4 regions of the Marinobacter sp. SS13-12 genome follow, and region 3 is predicted to be linked to each of the others. Evidence: predicted binding sites of a transcription regulator. Region 3 holds the regulator's gene; each other region holds the start of a gene.
What was found. The regulator sigma-54, encoded in region 3, starts transcription at its own class of promoters, with help from an activator protein. The targets are predictions, from matches to a motif close to ANTGGCATNNANNTTGCTNT.
Positions count from the first base shown of each region.

Region 1: the regulator sigma-54 is predicted to act here: its motif matches at 927-946, upstream of QPL94_RS01100 (circularly permuted type 2 ATP-grasp protein).
Region 2: the regulator sigma-54 is predicted to act here: its motif matches at 1,084-1,103, upstream of QPL94_RS14890 (sigma 54-interacting transcriptional regulator).
Region 4: the regulator sigma-54 is predicted to act here: its motif matches at 1,283-1,302, upstream of glnA (glutamate--ammonia ligase).

Region 1 is NZ_JASSUA010000001.1:224,361-226,565, forward strand. Features, by position in the region: gene QPL94_RS01095 (ammonium transporter) at 1-811, shown strand, start outside; gene QPL94_RS01100 (circularly permuted type 2 ATP-grasp protein) at 1,024-2,205, shown strand, end outside.
Region 2 is NZ_JASSUA010000002.1:400,380-402,584, forward strand. Features, by position in the region: gene QPL94_RS14890 (sigma 54-interacting transcriptional regulator) at 1-1,029, opposite strand, end outside; gene QPL94_RS14895 (ABC transporter substrate-binding protein) at 1,344-2,205, shown strand, end outside.
Region 3 is NZ_JASSUA010000001.1:2,036,479-2,038,683, reverse strand. Features, by position in the region: gene lptB (LPS export ABC transporter ATP-binding protein) at 1-267, shown strand, start outside; gene QPL94_RS09400 (RNA polymerase factor sigma-54) at 387-1,916, shown strand; gene hpf (ribosome hibernation promoting factor) at 1,945-2,205, shown strand, end outside.
Region 4 is NZ_JASSUA010000006.1:130,811-133,015, reverse strand. Features, by position in the region: gene glnA (glutamate--ammonia ligase) at 1-1,129, opposite strand, end outside; gene typA (translational GTPase TypA) at 1,579-2,205, shown strand, end outside.

The sequences.
Region 1 (2,205 bases), 1.8 Mb from region 3:
GTATCCCTTCTTTGAGGGCATGATCTGGAACGGCAATTACGGCTTCCAGGCCTGGCTGGAGATCCAGTTTGGTGCAGCATTCCACGACTTTGCCGGCTCCGTTGTCGTGCACGCTGTCGGCGGCTGGATTGCCCTGGCCGCGGTACTGCTGTTAGGTGCGCGTAACGGTCGTTATCGCAACGGCCGGGTGGTGGCCTTTGCCCCCTCCAACATTCCCTTTCTCGCCCTCGGCGCCTGGATTCTTACCGTGGGCTGGTTCGGCTTTAACGTAATGTCGGCCCAGACCCTGGATGGCATCAGCGGCCTGGTGGCGGTAAACAGCCTGATGGCCATGGTCGGTGGCGTGCTGATAGCCATGCTTGTGGGCCGCAAGGACCCGGGCTTCATCCACAACGGGCCGCTCGCCGGCCTGGTGGCCGTATGCGCCGGCTCGGACCTGATGCACCCGGTTGGTGCGCTGATCACCGGAGGTATTGCCGGTGCGGTCTTCGTCTACATGTTTGAATGGGCGCAGGACAAAATCGAACGCCTGGACGACGTACTGGGTGTCTGGCCCCTGCACGGTGTTTGTGGTGTCTGGGGTGCTGTTGCAGCCGGCATCTTCGGCCAGGAAGCCTTTGGTGGCCTGGGGGGCGTCAGCCTGATGTCCCAGATCATCGGCGCGGTTGCCGGCGTTGTCGTGGCCTTTGTCGGCGGCCTGATCGTCTACGGCATCGTCAGCGCCATCTCCGGGCTGCGCCTGACCGATGAAGAGGAGTTCAACGGTGCAGATGTCAGCATTCACCGCATTGGTGCCACATCGCTGGAATAAGCCCTGACTGTCAGCCGCCATGGGGCGGCTGACAGTCTCTTTTGTTGACACATTCTCCCTCCTGGCCTTTTCTTAAATAGCCCGCCCTGGCCAAAACCCGCACGTCTACCGCCAGAGTGGCCTGGCTTTTGCTGTTCCTTTTTTGAATGGGAACGGCTGGATACCGACTCTTCACATCCGGTGGAGGGCGTGTTCAGGAGAGGGTCATGGTTATGCTGATACAAACCCCGCCCGAGGGTATTTACGACGAGCTGTTCGACGAAGACAACCGGGTACGGCCCAGTTGCCGGATGCTGGAAGACTGGCTGATCAAGTCCGACGAGGACCTGCTCGCCGAGAAACGCCGCGAGGCGGACGTGCTTTTCCAGCGCCTGGGCATCACCTTCAACGTGTATGGCGAAGACCAGGGCGCCGACCGCCTGATCCCCTTTGACCTGATTCCCCGCGTGATTTCTGCCACCGACTGGCAGCGGATGCAGGCCGGGCTAAGGCAGCGGGTTCAGGCCCTCAACCGCTTCCTGTTCGACATCTACCACGATTTCGACATTATCCGCGCCGGGGTGATCAGCGCCGAACAGGTGTTTGCCAACCCCCAGTACCAGCCCGGCATGCAGAACCTGAAACTGCCCAGGAACCTCTACTCCCACATCGCCGGCATAGACCTGATCCGACATAACGACGGTGATTTCTATGTGCTGGAAGACAACCTGCGCTGCCCCAGCGGCGTGTCCTACATGCTGGAAAACCGCCGCATGATGATGCGCCTGTTTCCGGAGTTGTTTGCACAGGCGCCGGTTGCGCCGGTGGAGCACTACCCGGCACTGCTCGGGGAAACCCTTCGCGCCGCCTCCCTCAAGCCCAACCCCACGGTAGTGGTGCTCACCCCCGGGCGCTTTAACAGCGCCTACTTCGAGCACGCCTTCCTGGCACGCCAGATGGGCATCGAACTGGTAGAGGGGGCCGATCTGTTCATTCGCCAGAACAGGGTCTACATGAAGACCACCATCGGCCCCCAGCAGGTGGACGTGATTTACCGCCGGATTGACGACGACTTCCTCGACCCCCTGGCCGGTAATCCGGATTCCATGCTCGGCGTGCCCGGCCTTTATGCCGCCTACCGCAGCGGCAATGTGGTGCTGGCCAATGCCATGGGCACCGGCGTGGCGGACGACAAGTCCATCTACCCCTACGTGCCGGACATGATCCGCTTCTACCTGGGGGAAGAACCCATTCTGAAGAACGTACCCACCTGGCAGTGCCGCAAACCCAGGGACCTGCAGTACGTGCTGGACAACCTTCCCGATCTGGTGGTCAAGGAAACCCAGGGTGCGGGCGGCTACGGCATGCTGATCGGTCCCAGGGCCAGCAAGAAGGAGCTCAGCCACTTCCGCAGC
Region 2 (2,205 bases), on a different contig from region 3:
CACATTGGCATCGGTGGGTGCCACCAGGCCGATGCGACGGACAATCCCCTTGATGGCGTCACTCTGCCCGACGATTTCATGGAAGTGGTATTCAGCGCTCAGCTCTTCCTGCAGGTAAGCATTTTCGATCTCAAGCCGGTGCTTGAGGTTCTCGACTTCTTCCAGCGCCTGATGCAGTTCCTTCTGCGCCTGCAATCGGGGGGATATGTCGCGGAACACCACCACGGCACCGACCGGGTGGCCGTTGTCGATGATGGGCGTGCTGGTGTATTCAACGGGGAAACCCGAACCATCCTTGCGCCAGAACCAGTCCTCGCCGACGCGGCGGATGCTGCCATCGCGAAAGGCGGCGTAGATGGGGCAGTCTTTGAGCGGGAACAGTGAGCCATCCTCATGGGAATGATGCACCACCCGATGGATGACGCGGCCCATGAGCTCGTCGGCGCGCCAGCCCAGCATGCGCTCGGCCGCGGGGTTCACAAAGGTGGTGCGACCTTCGGCGTCAACGCCATAGATGCCTTCCCCCACCGCATGGAGGATCAGTTGGTTTTCCCGTTCCATGTCCTTGAACAGCTCGGCCACCCGTCGCCATTCCAGGAGTCCACCCCGGTGGTAATGGTTGACCTCGTGTCGCTCGCGCAGGGTTCTCAGTAGCTGACGGTCCCGCAACAGGAACAACAGCTGCTGATCTACGGCATCGCCGGCACGGGCTGCTGATATCTCCAGCTCGATAATACGGCCGTTGCGGTGCTGAAGCGTAAAGTCGCGGCTCCAGGCAGTACCGCGAAACAGGGTTTCCTCAGTAAAGGCGATCAACTGTGGACGTTGGTCCCGGAAGAGAGCGGTACAGGGCTGGCCCAGAAGCGCCCCCCGGCTGCTGCCCAGCAATTTCGCCATGGCCGTGTTCACCGCCAGAACCGTGTCCAGGGAGGCATCTACCAACAATGCCGGTTCCGGAAGGTGGTTTACCCAGTTCCCGGATGGCGCATCAGCAGCAGAAATCGTTGTTTCGGTATCGGTAACTGGCATTGGAGCCTCCCGGGCCGCGCTGTCCCGGTGCATGCCGGGAGGGCATGGGAAAAGGAATCAATTGCCGTGCCAATTACGAGATTTCGTGTCATACGCTACGAAATTTCGGGTTCCACGAATATTCGTAGTGGTCGTTCGAAGCTGGAATTTCAAGAATGTTCAATAGAAACAGATAGATAAAATTTTACGGAAACATGGCACAAACCCTGCGATACCCAGAGGCAGACAGTTGCGATTGGTGATGGCGCGACAGGCGTCGAACACCTATAGCGCACCAAACAAGTGCAAAAGAGCCAAGTTGGGGAGAGCAAGCCATGACAATCAAGAGCCTGGGAAATCCATTTGACGGGGACCAGACCCTCATTCATTCCAAGCAGTGCGGCTGTAACGACTGCGCGAGTGCAAAAGCCGGTTCCGGGGCCGGACTGACTGACGTTCCCGAACGGCAGGTCCGGTCGGGCACTGGTCCGCAAGACTCCGAGGCCATGCTGGACCGAGCCATCGAGAGTGCTGTTGTTCGCTCGGTATTCGGTCACAACGACCACAGTCGTCGTAGTTTCATGAAACTGATGGGAGCAGGCACCGCCGCCGCGCTGGTTTCCAGTGTGTTCCCCCTGGACAAGGCCAAGGCGGCCGTCAAAGATTCTCTGGGCAAGCTGGAGAAGACGAAGCTGAACGTTGGCTTTGTCCCGATTACCTGTGCCACACCGATCATCATGGCGCACCCCATGGGGTTCTACGAGCGTTACGGCCTGGATGTCACCGTGACCAAAACCGCCGGCTGGGCCGTGGCCCGGGATAAATCCCTGGCTGGCGAATACGACGCTTCTCACATGCTGACACCCATGCCCCTGGCGATGACCATGGGTGCCGGTTCCATACCCGAGCCTTTCATTATGCCTGCGGTGGAAAACATCAATGGACAGGCAATCGTTCTGCACGTTGACCACAAGGACAAGCGTGATCCCAAACAGTGGAAAGGGTTCAAATTCGGGGTGCCATTCGAGTATTCCATGCACAATTTCCTGTTGCGCTACTACCTCGCCGAGAACGGCATAGACCCGGATACCGACGTTCAGATTCGAGTGGTTCCGCCACCGGAGATGGTTGCCAATCTGCGTGCCGGCAACCTGGACGGCTACCTGTCGCCGGACCCGTTCAACCAGCGTGCGGTCT
Region 3 (2,205 bases):
ATGGAGCCGGCATTTATTCTTCTGGATGAACCCTTTGCGGGGGTGGACCCGATCTCGGTGAGCGACATCAAGCACATTATCCGCCACCTGCGGGACAAGGGCATTGGAGTGCTGATCACCGACCACAATGTGAGGGAAACACTCGACATCTGTGAGAACGCCTATATAGTCAGCGGAGGCCATATCATCGCATCCGGCAACTCGGAAGCTATTCTTGCCAACCAGCAGGTCAAGGAAGTGTATCTAGGCAATGAATTTCGCCTGTAGTACACTCGGCAAAGAACTTGCTTGGCACGGCAAGTTGCCAGCATACAAAGAGTTTTTATGCAACCTCAACTCCCCGGAAAGGCCGAGAGCGACCGAGTGACGGATCCTGAACTATGGTTATGAAAGCCTCATTACAGTTAAAGCTGGGTCAAAGCCTGACCATGACGCCCCAGCTGCAACAGGCTATCAGGCTACTGCAGCTCTCCACCCTCGACCTCCAGCAGGAAATCCAGCAGGCGCTGGAATCCAACCCCATGCTGGAAACCTCGGAAGACGACGATAACCAGAATCCGGAATCCACGGAAAACGAGAACGACACCGCTGCCGAAGCCTCATCGACAGAAGAGTCAAACACCGCCTCCGAATCGTCTTCAGACTGGGATGAATCCGAAAACGGGCCTGACTGGTCGTCAGAGACCGACAGCCCCGACACCATTCCCGATGACCTTCCGGTCGACACCGCCTGGGACGACATCTACCAGTCGGCACCCGCGTCATCGGCCCGTAACGACGATGAAAACGACAACGATTTTGAAACTCGCAACTCGCCTACGGAAACCCTGCACGATCACCTGGAGTGGCAACTGAACCTGACGCCCCTGAGCGAACGGGACCAGGCCATCGCCCACGCGCTGATGGATGCGGTTGATAATCACGGGTACCTCACCTCTCCCCTGGAAGAGATCCATTCCGGGATGATGGAAGAGTCTGATGAAGACCCGCTTGAAATGGACGAGGTGGAAGCCGTACTTCACCGGTTGCAGCATTTTGATCCGCCTGGTGTCTTCGCCCGGAATCTTCAGGAATGTCTGCTGATCCAGCTGAACCAGCTGCCACCGGATACCCCGTGGCTCGCCCAGGCACGGCTGGTGATCACCCACTACATTAATCTTCTGGGCAATCGTGATTACGCACAACTGCTGCGCCGCAGCCGCCTGAAGGAAGATCAGTTGCGGGACGTTCTGGCCCTCATTACCGGGCTGAATCCGCGCCCGGGCGATACCCTCGACCAGGCCGAACCGGACTACGTCATCCCGGACGTGATCGTGCGCAAGCACAACGAACGCTGGCGGGTAGAGCTGAATCCGGAAATTGCACCGCGCATTCGTGTCAATGCCAGCTATGCTTCACTTATAAAGCGTGCGGACAGCAGTGCCGACAACACTTACCTGCGAGACCAACTGCAGGAAGCGAAATGGTTTATCAAGAGCCTGCAAAGCCGTAACGAGACTCTGCTCAAGGTAGCCACGCGAATTGTCGAGCACCAGCAGGGATTCCTGGACCATGGCGAGGAATACATGAAGCCACTGATCCTGTCGGACATTGCCCAGGCGGTGGAAATGCATGAGTCGACCATTTCCAGGGTGACCACCCAGAAATACATGCACACGCCGCGTGGCATATTTGAACTCAAGTATTTTTTCTCCAGCCATGTCAGCACTGACGAGGGCGGAGAATGTTCCTCTACGGCAATCCGGGCCATGATCAAGAAGCTGATTGCAACGGAAACCCCGAAAAAGCCATTGAGCGACAGTAAAATTGCAGCCATGCTAGGAGAACAGGGTATCAAGGTAGCGAGACGAACCGTGGCCAAGTACCGTGAGGCAATGCACATTCCTCCGTCCAACGAAAGAAAGCGACTGGTGTAGTAGTAAAATCCGATAACAGGAGAAGCCTATGCAACTCAATATTTCAGGCCATCACGTAGAATTGACTCCCGCACTGAAAGATTACGTAACAGGCAAGTTTGACAAGCTTGAGCGTCACTTTGACCACATCAGCAATTGCCAGGTCACCCTTGAGGTGGAAAAAGTGCGCCAGATGGCGGAAGCTACGCTACACGTGATAGGTGGTGAGATTCACGCAAAGGCCGAAAACAGCGATATGTATGCCGCCATTGATGCGCTGGTGGACAAGCTGGACAGGCAGATCCTGAAG
Region 4 (2,205 bases), on a different contig from region 3:
CAGCCATCATCAGCGCTGCAAACGCCAGGTACGGGTTGGCAGAAGCGTCCGGGAAGCGAACCTCGATTCGACGGCCCTTCGGGCTGTTGACGTACGGGATACGAATGGAGGCTGAACGGTTGCGGGCAGAGTAGGCCAGCATTACCGGTGCTTCAAAGCCCGGAACCAGACGCTTGTAGCTGTTGGTAGACGCGTTGGTGAAGGCGTTGATGGCCTTGGAGTGCTTGATAATACCGCCAATGTAGTAAATGGCCATCTCGCTCAGGCCGGCATAGCCGTCACCTGCGAACAGGTTTTTACCATCCTTGTTCAGGGACATGTGCACGTGCATACCGGAACCGTTGTCACCGACAACCGGCTTGGGCATAAAGGTAGCTGTTTTGCCGTAGGCATGGGCTACGTTGTGCACGCAGTACTTCAGGATCTGAACTTCGTCAGCTTTCTTGGTCAGGGTGTTCGCGCCAACACCGATTTCACACTGGCCAGCGGTACCGACTTCGTGGTGATGCACTTCAATGACCAGGCCCATGGACTCCATGGCCGCACACATGGCGCCACGCAGGTCGTGCAGGCTGTCTACCGGTGGTACCGGGAAGTAGCCGCCTTTGACGCCCGGACGGTGGCCGATGTTATTGCGATCGAATTCCTCGCCGGATACCCAGGCCGCTTCTTCAGAATGCAGTTCGTACATGGCACCCTGCATATCGACTTTCCAGCGGGCAGAGTCGAAAACGAAGAATTCGGGCTCGGGGCCGAACAGTGCGCCGTCGGCGATGCCGGTGGACTTCAGGTATTCTTCAGCGCGCTTGGCAACCGAGCGCGGGTCCCGCTCATAGCCCTGCATGGTGGAGGGCTCGACGATGTCGCAGGTGATGTTAATGGTGGTTTCTTCGGTGAACGGATCCAGCACAGAGGTTTCGTCGACTGGCATCAGGATCATGTCGGATTCGTTAATGCCTTTCCAGCCAGAGATGGAGGAGCCGTCGAACATTTTGCCGTCGGCGAAGAAATCCTCATCAACCTCGGTTGCGGGCAGGGTTACGTGCTGCTCTTTACCGCGGCTGTCAGTGAATCGCATGTCGACCCATTTGACTTCGTGTTCTTTGATCAGATCAATCGTCTTGGACATTGTGCAAGCTCCGTCAGTTATCCCGCAGGGCGGGCGATTTCTGTGTGCGTTGTTGCCGGATCGTTCAGCGGTGCTGACTCCCGATCTTTCTTTCAGGTTGGGCAGCTTATCAAAAGCTGTTCCGACTTACCTGCAAATTCGGCTGACTGGGATGAAGCAATAGCCTTGCCAGTTTTATGTGCATGCTCCACAAGGGCGCAATCACGCGGTTTTCGGACTGTTTTGGAGCGAGACGTGTGTATAAGCCGCCCGTGCCGCCCTGGTTTGGTGCGTTAAAACGGTGCGCGTTCCGGAAAAGCGCACAAAAATAGTGCGTTTTGCCGGGTATCCCAATAGGCGTTTTTCTTCATATAAACGGCATGGACTTTACTATATACTGCGCGCCACTTCATTTTCGTCCCGCTGAACACCTCTCAGGTCATTTCAGTGCATGCTGCAGGAATTTAGTTGTGATTGATAAACTCCGTAATATCGCCATTATCGCCCACGTCGATCATGGCAAAACCACACTGGTGGACCAGTTGTTGCGCCAATCCGGTACGCTGGACCGCAAAGAGCTCGAAAGTGAGCGCGTGATGGATTCCAACGACCAGGAAAAGGAACGCGGCATTACCATCCTGGCCAAGAACACCGCGCTTAAATGGCACGACTACGACATCAATATCGTCGACACACCGGGCCACGCCGACTTCGGTGGTGAAGTAGAGCGTGTAATGAGCATGGTGGATTGCGTGCTGCTGGTGGTTGATTCCATTGACGGACCGATGCCACAGACCCGTTTTGTCACCCAGAAAGCCTTTGATGCCGGCCTGCATCCAATTGTGGTCGTGAACAAGATTGACCGTCCGGGTGCCCGCCCGGACTGGGTGGTGGACCAGGTGTTTGACCTGTTCGACAATCTGGGTGCCAGTGACGAGCAACTGGATTTTCCGATTGTCTTTGCCAGTGCCCTGAACGGCATCGCCGGGATGGATCACGAGAAGCTGGACGACAACATGGATGCGGTTTTCCAGGCCATTGTCGACCATGTACCCGCGCCACAAGTCGATCGCGATGGTCCATTCCAGATGCAGATT